2 regions of the Microbacterium sp. UMB0228 genome follow, and region 1 is predicted to be linked to the other one. Evidence: riboswitches for the same ligand, from Rfam matches in the RefSeq annotation. Region 1 holds a riboswitch; the other holds the start of a gene.
The links. Region 1 has a riboswitch for thiamine pyrophosphate ahead of thiM (hydroxyethylthiazole kinase). Riboswitches for the same ligand answer to the same signal wherever they lie in the genome.
Positions count from the first base shown of each region.

Region 2: linked by a shared signal. The riboswitch ahead of CJ226_RS13060 (ECF transporter S component) and the one ahead of thiM (hydroxyethylthiazole kinase) in region 1 are both predicted to bind thiamine pyrophosphate.

Region 1 is NZ_PNFU01000003.1:612,175-617,029, reverse strand. It holds gene CJ226_RS10445 (bifunctional hydroxymethylpyrimidine kinase/phosphomethylpyrimidine kinase) at 1-2,032, opposite strand, end outside; gene thiM (hydroxyethylthiazole kinase) at 2,029-2,877, opposite strand; TPP riboswitch at 2,868-2,961, opposite strand; gene CJ226_RS10435 (NAD-dependent epimerase/dehydratase family protein) at 2,969-3,949, opposite strand; gene pheT (phenylalanine--tRNA ligase subunit beta) at 4,254-4,855, opposite strand, start outside.
Region 2 is NZ_PNFU01000005.1:168,717-173,571, reverse strand. It holds gene CJ226_RS13070 (ABC transporter transmembrane domain-containing protein) at 1-493, shown strand, start outside; gene CJ226_RS13065 (D-alanyl-D-alanine carboxypeptidase family protein) at 545-2,035, opposite strand; TPP riboswitch at 2,113-2,222, shown strand; gene CJ226_RS13060 (ECF transporter S component) at 2,215-2,856, shown strand; gene CJ226_RS13055 (ABC transporter ATP-binding protein) at 2,856-4,310, shown strand; gene CJ226_RS13050 (energy-coupling factor transporter transmembrane protein EcfT) at 4,307-4,855, shown strand, end outside.

The DNA.
Region 1 (4,855 bases):
CGGCGACATGCGCGACGGCCTGCCGGGTGGCCTCCGCGAAAGCCGGATCCGCGTAGGTCGCCAGCCACGATGCATAGGGATGCCGGGGGTCGCGGGGCGCCGCGCCGAACGCTCCGGCATGAAGCCGCTCCCCCAGGTCGGTGTAGAGCCAGAAGCAGGGCAGCACGGCCGCGATCACCGTGGCGTAGTCCCCGCCGAAGGCGACGGCACGCAGGTGGTCGAGGTAGGCGACCGTGGCCGGGGCGGGCTCGGCGGCGAAGGTCGCGCCACCCACCCCGGTCTCCGGCGTCAGCCACGACGCGTGCAGCTCCAGCTCGCCGCGGATCGCGCCGTGCGCGGCCTCGGCCCAGAACGCCTGCTCGTCGGGGGTCGGAGCGAGACGTGACGCCTCCGCGAGCACCCGGGCGTACTCGCGGAGGTAGAGGGCATCCTGCGCGAGGTAGAAGACGAAGGCGTCGCGCTCGAGAGTCCCCTCGGCGAGCGCGCGCACGAAGGGCAGCGCGTCGATGTCGCGGCGGATCGCGGCGGTCTCGTCCCACCAGGCCGCGGCCACCTCCTCCGGTGTCGGCTGGGTCTCGACCCCGCCGCGCGCCCAGAGTCCCGCGAGATGATGGATCGGGCCGTGTCCTCGCCCGACGTCCAGGTCGTCGGCCGCGCGGAGAGACTCCCGCAACCAGGCGCGCGCGGCGTGGACCGCGGTCGCGGGATCGTCGCCCCGCGCCAGTCGTGTGGCCAGAGCCGCGGACAGCGAGCAGCCGGTGCCGTGGGTGTTCTCCGTCCGGATACGCGCCCCCGGGAATTCCGCGCGCGTACCGGCTGCCGTGTCGATCAGGGCGTCCGGCGCCTCGTCCCCGGGCAGATGCCCGCCCTTCACCAGCACCGCGGTCCCCATAGCGGCCGACAGCTCTCGCGCCGCGGCGAGCGCGTCCGCCCAGTCCGTCACCTTGTGACCGACGAGCACCGCGAGCTCGGCGAGGTTCGGGGTGACCACGGTCGCCAGGGACAGCAGGCTCCGCAGCTCGCGCTCCGCGTCGGGGTGGAGCAGCCGATCCCCCGAGGTCGCGATCATGACCGGGTCGAGCACGACGATCGGGGGCTGTGTGTCCCGGAGCCACGCGGCGACCGTCCGGATCACCTCCACGTCCGCGAGCATGCCGATCTTCACGGCGTCGATGCGGATGTCGTCGGCGACGGCCTCGAGCTGCGCGCGCAGGAACTCCGCGGGAGGGACGTGCACGGCGCGGACGCCCTGCGTGTTCTGGGCGGTCAGGGCGGTCAGGGCCGCCATGCCGTAGCCCCCGTGCGCGGCGATCGCCTTGAGGTCGGCCTGGATGCCCGCGCCGCCGGACGGATCGCTGCCGGCGATGCTGAGCACATGCGGCACCGCCCGTCCGAGCCACCGCCGACGGAAGGCCGCGGCTGCAGCACGGGGGTCCACTGCCGCGCACAGCGCCGAGACCACCGCGATCCCGGCGGCACCGGCCGCGCGCAGCGCCGCCGTGTCGTCGAGGTCCACCCCGCCGATGGCGACGCACGGCAGCGCACTGCGCGCGGCGAACGCGGCGAAGCCGTCGATGCCGAGCGGGTCCGGATGGTCGGGCTTCGTGCGCGTGGGGCGGATCACGCCGACGCCGAGGTAGTCGACCGTCCCCGGCGGCAGCGGGGCGACCTCCTCGAGGTGCGCGGAGGTGTTCGCGGTCAGCCCGATCAGGGCCTCCGGGCCGAGGAGCTCGCGCGCGCGGAGCACCGAGGCGTCCGCCTGACCGAGGTGCACCCCGTCCACCCTGGCGCCGCGACGACGCGCCTCGACGGCCGCATCGAGGCGATCGTTCACGACGAGCAGCGCGCGGCCGTCGATGGCCGCAGACAGAGCGAGGAGCTGGTCGACAGTATCCTCGTCCGTCGCCTCCTTGTCGCGCAGCTGCACGATGCGGACTCCGCCGGCCACCGCCTCGCGGACGGTCGCGACCACCCCGCGTGCCCCGCACAGCGACCGATCGGTGACGAGGTACAGGGACAGGTCGACGGTCATCGGGTCTCCTCCTCGACGCGGGCGCGGGCCCGGAGATCCGCCGGGGTCACGGCGGACAGCGCATCGAGCAGTCCGACGGCGAAGCTGCCCGGTCCGCGGGAGGTCTCCGCCGCCTGCTCGGCCGCGACCGTGTAGACGAGGGTCGCCGCTGCCACCGCCGTCAGCGCATCGGTCCCGGTACCGCGGGACGCCCCGAGGAAGGCCGCCATCACGGCGCCCAGCGCGCAGCCGCCGCCCGTCACCCGCGTGAGCAGCTCGTGCCCGTTGGCGATGCGGATCACCCGTTCCCCGTCGGTGAGGAGGTCGACCGGGCCGGAGACGGCGACCACGGAGCCGTACCGGTCGGCGAGCTCGCGGGCCGCTGCGGCCGCCGCCTCGGTGCGGTCCGTCGCGTCGACGCCGCGGCCGCCGCTGCTGTGCCCGGCGAGCGCGAGGATCTCCGACGCGTTGCCGCGGATGGCGGTCGGGCGCCGCGCGGCCAGCTCGTGGGCCAGTGCCGTCCGCACCGGGAGCGTGCCGATCGCGACGGGATCGAGCACCCACGGCGTGGCGGCGGCGAGCGCTCCGGCCACGGCTTCCCGACTCGCCTCCCGCTGCTCCGGGGTCGGCGTCCCGAGGTTGACGAGGAGCCCCGAGGCGGCACCCGCGAACGGTCCGGCCTCGCCGACGATGTCGACCATCGCCGGCGCCGCGCCGAGCGCGAGCAGCACGTTGGCGGTGAACCCCGTCACGACGGCGTTCGTGAGGCAGTGCGTCAACGGCGGCGCAGCCCGGACCTCCTCCCGCAGCCTTCCCGCCGTGACGGCGAGGTCGAGGACGGATTCCGGACGCACAGGATCGCTCATTGCGACATCCCTTCGCTAGTACGAACTAGATCAGGTTCGACGGGTGTGATCTCAGCCGCGGATGCGGCACCCCGTGTCACTGCCTCGCAGTCTAGCGAGCGAAGGCGTCGAGCAGCGCCCGTTCCTCCGTCCGTGTCAGTCCGGCGCGGCGTTCCCGGTCCACGCCTCGTTCGCGCTCGTCAGCCACGACGCGTTCCACGGTCTCCTCGAGGGGGCGGAGCGTGCCTCCGCTGCGCCGGTACCGCGCGTTCGAGCGGGTCATGAATCCGCTCATCTCGGGCGGCAGCCACAGCGGCAGCGAGCGCGGCCCCGCCCAGTACGCGACGCCTTCCGCGACGAGACGCTCCTCCGTGCCGACGACGACCCGCCCGGTGTGCCCGGTGTGCCCGGTGGCCGCGCGCACCGTCCGAAGCACGTCCTCCAGCTCGCGCACGTCGCCGATCGCGTTCACGGCACCGGTGAGGGTGGCGGATACGACGAAGGCGGCGACGTCCTCGACATCGATGACCTGCGTCTTGCGCCCGTCGAGCGGCGGGAGCAGCACCGGCTCGTCCAGGGCCCGGAGGAACGCCGCCGCCCAGTAGCCGAAGCGGTCGCTCGGGTCGCCGTCGCCGATGATGAGGCCGGGACGGACGAGGATCGCGCGGTCGCCGAGGCTCTCCTGCACGGCGTCCTCCGCCGCGACCTTCTGCCGCGCGTAGTCGGCGTCCTCACCGGTCTGTGCCGCCGGGTGCCGCGGGGCCGATTCGTCCGTCCCGACCGTCTCGTCGTCGCGGTACACCGACATCGACGAGACGTAGGTCCAGCGCGACGCCCGGTCGCCGAGTGCGCGGACCGCCGCGGAGACGTGAGCGGCGCGGGAGGAGACGTCGACGACGTGGTCCCAGTCGGTGCGCGAGACGACGTCATAGGCGTCCTCGTCGTCGCGGTCGGCGAGCACGAGGGTCGCTCCCGGCGGCGCCGGGCGTCCGCCGCGGGCGAGGCAGGTCACCGACGCCCCCGCCCCCAACGCGTGCGCGGCGATGCGCCCCGACAGCCATCCGGTTCCCCCCAGGATCAGCACATCCGTCATGTGCCCATGTCATCAGGATCGACGACTCGGGGGAAGGGCCTCCGCTCAGAGCGGAGCGGCACAAACCACCGCGCGCGCACAGGCCCTCACGCGAACACAGGCCCTCACGCGAACACAGGCCCTCACGCGAACACAGGCCCTCACGCGAGTACAGGCGTCACGTGAGCACAGGCGTCACGCGAGTACAGGCGTCACGCGAGTACAGGCACTCGCGTGCGCACAGGCCAGGGGCGCTGCTGTCGCCTGATGCCGCGCGAACGCCTGATGCCGCGCGGCCTCAGAAGGAAGCCGCGCGGCATCGGGATCAGTCGCGGAGGGCGGCGCCGAAGCGCTCCGCGGCGACGGCGACGCCCGCCATCTTCGCCTCGGAGGCCTCCGCGGCGGTCAGCGTGCGGTCGCCTGCCCGGAAGCGCAGGGCGAACGTCAGCGACTTCGATCCCTCGGGCACGCCCTCGCCGCGGTAGTCGTCCACGAGCCGGACCGACTCCAGCAGCGCGCCGGCGCCCTCGACGAGAGCCGCGCGGACCTCGCCCGCCGGCACCTCGGCCGGCAGCGTGAGCGAGACGTCCTGCGTCGCGGCCGGGAACGTGGACAGCGATGCCGCCACGATGCGTCCTCCGGCGAGCGCGAGCAGCCGGTCGAGGTCGAGTTCCAGCACGGTGGCGCGGCCGGGCAGGTCGGCCTCCTCCGCGACGGCGGGATGCAGCTCGCCGACGTAGCCGACCTCCTCGCCGCCGGCGACCAGCGCACCGGTGCGTCCGGGGTGGAGGGCGGCGCGCTGCGTCTGTACGACGTCGATCTCGATGCCCGCGGCGGCCCCGATCACGCGGACCGCGTCGAGCGCCTCGACGAGTCCGGCGGCCTCGGCGGCACGCCCCGGCTGACGCGGCGACACATTGCCGGTCA
Region 2 (4,855 bases), on a different contig from region 1:
CATCACGATCGCCCGGGCGTTCGTGGCGCAGCCGTCGATCCTCATCCTGGACGAGGCCACCTCGGCGGTCGACACCCGCACCGAGCTGCTGCTGCAGAACGCCATGGCCGCTCTCCGGCAGGGACGCACCTCGTTCGTCATCGCGCACCGGCTGTCGACCATCCGCGACGCGGACCTCATCCTCGTGATGGAGCACGGCGACATCGTCGAGAAGGGCACGCACGACGAGCTCATCGCCGCGCAGGGCGCGTACTGGCGGCTGTACCAGTCGCAGTTCGAGCAGGCGGCGACCGACCTCGACGCGGAAGCGGCCCTGACCGGGTCGTCTCCGGTCGTGGTGACGGGAGAGGCCGACGCCGAGGCTCGCGCAGAGGAGCAGGCGGCCGATGCCGTGGCGGGTGCCGCCGTCGGCGCCCAGCTTCCCGGGGCGGAGGCGGCCGCCGCGCAGGCGCTCCTCGACGACGGGGCGGACGGCGCGACGCCTCGTCCCTGACCGCAGAGCCACGACGCCCCCGCTCCGGACCTGGAGCGGGGGCGTCAGTCGTCAGGAGCGGTCCGCGTCGATGCCGAACAGCTCGAGGGGATGGGTGAGGCGCCACCACGGGCTCGGGCCGTCCACGTCTTCGGCGAGGACGAGTGCGGTCTCGGTGGTGTCGACGGGGCCGGCCGTGGTGAGGGTGCCGACGTCGCCGTCCGCCTCGCGCTGCTCGCCGAGATCGAACACAGCCGTCGCGGTCGCGCTCGCCCCGTTCCACAGCACCACATCCGCGTCCGCACCGGTCACGACGTCGACCTCCTCGCCCCAGGCGGTGCGGACACGTCCGACCACCGTCCCCGCCGGAACGGCCGGGCCCTGCGCCTGCAGCGCCGCCTCGGTCTGCGCGAACAGCGCGCGCGTGAGGGCGAGGCGCGCCTCGTCGTCCTCCTGGTTCAGTGCCGCGGCGTAGAGGCGGACCGTCGAATCCCCCACGGAGACGTCCTTGGCCGTCAGCAGGTTCCAGCCGACGAGCGTGCCGGTCTTGATGCCGACGACCCCGGGGTCCGCGAGCATGCCGTTCGTGTTCTCCACCGTTCCCGCCCCCGGCAGCTCGACCGACCGGGTGCCCACGATCTCCGCGAACACGGGGTTCTGCATCGCCAGCTCGCCGAGAGCCACGAGCGCCTCCGGGGTGGCGACGTTGCGCGCGTCGAATCCGGACGGCGTGACCACGGTGATGCCGGAGAGCCCGCGCTCACCGAGCCAGACCTCGGCGGCGGCCGCGAACTCGCGGTTGGATCCCCAGATCTCGGAGGCGAGTCGATCGATGTAGTTGTTGGCCGAGCCGAGCAGCGTGCCCTGCAGGAGCTGATACTCGGTGAGCACTCCGCCCACGGGCACATCCAGTGCGGACTGGTTGGAGATCCGGTAGTCCCAGTAGCGGATGCTGTCGGCGTAGGTGAAGGAGAACTCGGGGCCCTGCTCTCCGGGCGCGAGCGGCAGGCGGTCGAGCACCATGAGCGCGCTGACGACCTTGGTGATGCTCGCGATGCTGACCGGGGCGGTCGTGGACGCGGCCGTCGTCATCCCCGCGATGCCCACGGCGCCGTCGCCCACCTCCGGCCACGCGAGGGCAGCGGTGGGGGCGGCCACCGGGGTGACCTCCACGGCCTGGACGGTGGGGGCGACCTCGTGCAACGGCCAGAGCAGCGTGCTTCCGGCGTAGGAGGCGATGAGACCGGCGAGGACCCCGAGCGGGACGAGCAGCCCGGGGCCGGCGATCGCCGGACGCAGCGTCGCGTCGCGCAGCAGACCGGGGGCGGCCTCGGCGTCCGGGGTGGCGTCGAACTCCGGCGTCGAGGAGCCGGCCTCGACCACGCCCGTGTCGACCCAGGTCAGCGCGGTCGCCGGTGTCGAGGCGTCGGCCCACGCGACGGTCTCCGTCGTGTTCGCGGGCACCGGGTCGACGGTCTGCGAGGACGCGGGGGCGGAGTCTTCGGGCCGCGCGTCGACGCCGACGCCGCCGGACGCCTCTTCAGGGGGATCGGAAGCGGTCACTCGCTTACGGTACCGAATGCCGCCAGGAATCCGCCGTGCACGGCTCGGGACGCGCGGGCGGAAGACGCTAGGATCGACAGCACAACCACGGGAGTCCGGCGAGCCGGGCTGAGAGGGAGCGAATCGCGCTTCGACCGTCGAACCTGATCTGGGTCATGCCAGCGCAGGGAGGAGTTCACATGAGTACGTCCACGTCCGCATCCTCTTCCACGAAGACGACCGGCGCTCCGGCGCGCAGCTATCTGCGGTGGCGCATCGTCGACATCGTCGTCGCCAGCGTGCTCGGCGTCGCCGCCGGCCTGATCTTCCTGGCCTGGAACGTCGGGTACCTCGGCCCCAAGGCCCTGCTCGAGCCGCTGCTCCCCGGGCTCCAGGGGCTCCTGGACGGACCGTGGCTGTTCGCCGGAGTGCTCGGCGGCCTCATCATCCGCAAGGCCGGTGCGGCGATCTACGTCGAACTGCTGGCCGCCGTCGTCTCGGCGCTCATCGGCAACCAGTGGGGTGGCTTCCTCACGCTCGAAGCGGGCCTCGTGCAGGGTCTCGGCGCCGAGCTCGTCTTCCTGCTGTTCTTCTACCGTCGCTGGTCGCTGCCCGTCGCGATCCTCGCCGGTGCCGGCGCTGCGCTCGCGGGAGGCATCAACAACCTCATCCTCTGGTACGCCGGCTCCGGTCCCGCGTTCACCGTGATCTACCTCGTGAGCACCGTGCTCTCCGGCGCCGTCATCGCCGGTGCCCTGTCGTGGGTGCTCGCCCGCGGCATCGCCGCGACGGGAGCACTGGACCGCTTCGGGTCCGGGCGCGAGGCGCGCGTGCGCGTCTGATGGCGGCGCAGGTCGCTCCCGCGGTCGTCGAGGCGCGCGGCTGGGGCTGGCGGCATGCGAGCCGCCGGGCGTGGGCGCTGCGCGACATCTCGTTCCGCATCGAGCCCGGCGAGCGGGTTCTCGTGCTCGGGGCCTCCGGGGCGGGCAAGTCGACCCTGCTGCACGGCCTCGCGGGCGTGCTCGGCGGCGAGGAGGAGGGCGAGAGCGCGGGGGAGCTCCTCGTCGACGACGCTCCGGCGGTGGCGACTCGCGGGCGCGCCGGTCTCGTCCTCCAGGACCCCGATTCCCAGGTGATCCTCGCCCGCGCGGGCGACGACGTCGCGTTCGGGTGCGAGAACCTCGGCGTGCCGCGTGCGGAGATCTGGCCGCGTGTCGAGGCGGCGCTCGCTGCCGTCGGCCTCGACGTGCCGCTCGATCATCCCACCAAGGCGCTGTCGGGCGGCCAGAAGCAACGTCTCGCCCTCGCCGGCATGCTCGCGATGCGCCCCGGTCTCGTCCTCCTCGACGAGCCGACGGCGAACCTCGATCCGGACGGGGTGCGCGAGGTCAGGGAGGCGGTGGAGCGGATGCTCGCCGCGCACCCCGCCACCCTCGTGGTCGTGGAGCATCGGCTCGAGGTGTGGTTGCCGCTCCTCACCCGGGTCATCGTGCTCGGTGCCGGCGGGGTGGTCGCGGACGGCCCTCCCGCCGCGGTGCTCGGTGCGCAGGGGGAACGCCTGGCCGCGGACGGCGTCTGGGTGCCCGGCCATCCTCCCGTCGAGCCCCCGGCACCGCGGGCGGTGCCCGGCGAGGTGCTGCTGTCGGCCCGTGCACTCGCCGTGGCGAGGGTGAAGGGGCGTCCGGTGGCCCGCGGCATCGACCTCGACGTGCGGGCGGGCGAGGCCCTCGCGATCACCGGGCCGAACGGCGCGGGCAAGTCCACGCTGGGTCTGACCCTCGCGGGCCTGCTCCCGCCCGCGGAGGGGGCCGTGACCGCGGCGCCGATGCTCGCGCAGGGTGCCGATCCCGCGCCGATCCGCTGGGCGTCCCGCGACCTCCTGACCCGGATCGGCATGGTCTTCCAGGAGCCGGAGCACCAGCTCCTCGCCACCACCGTGCGGGACGAGCTCGCCATCGGCCCGCGCGCGCTGGGCGTCCCCGAGGACGAGGTCGAGGCGCGCGTCGACGAACTGCTCGCCCGCCTGCGCCTGTCCGCGCTGGGAGCCGCGAACCCGTACACGCTCTCGGGTGGGGAGAAGCGCCGTCTCACCGTCGCGGCCGCGATCGCGACGCGACCCCGGGTGCTGATCCTCGACGAGCCGACGTTCGGACAGGACGCCCGCACCTGGGCCGAGCTCGTCGCGATGCTCGCCACCCTGCGGGATGAGGGCTCCGCGATCGTCACCGTCACGCACGACCTCGACGTGGCGCGCGCCCTGCACGCCACCCGCTTCGCCCTGGGGGCGCCGGCATGACGGATCTCGCCGACACCCGCGCCCGCGCCGGCGTCGTGGCCCGGATCAACCCGGTCGCGAAGCTCGGCGTGAGCGCGCTCATCGCCGTGCCGTTGATCCTCACGCTGGATCCGGTGTCGGCGGGGATCGCCCTGGTGCTCGAAGGGGTGCTGTTCCTGTTCGCCGGCATCGGGTGGCGGGAGTTCTGGGTGCGCACCTGGCCGGTCTGGCTCGCGGCGCCGCTGACAGGGCTCACCATCGCCTTGTACGGCGAGACGAGCGGCACGGTCTACGTCGACTGGTTCGTGCTGCGCATCAGCGAGGGGTCGCTCGCGCTCGCCGTCGCCACGATGCTTCGGGTGCTCGCGATCGCCCTGCCCTCGGTGGTGCTCTTCATCACGGTCGATCCGACCGATCTCGCCGACGGCCTCGGGCAGATCCTGCGCCTGCCCGCCCGATTCGTGCTCGGCGCGCTCGCCGGACTGCGCATGGTGGGGCTGTTCCTCGATGACTGGCGGGCTCTGGAACTGGCGCGTCGAGCCCGCGGCGTGGCCGACCGCGGCCGC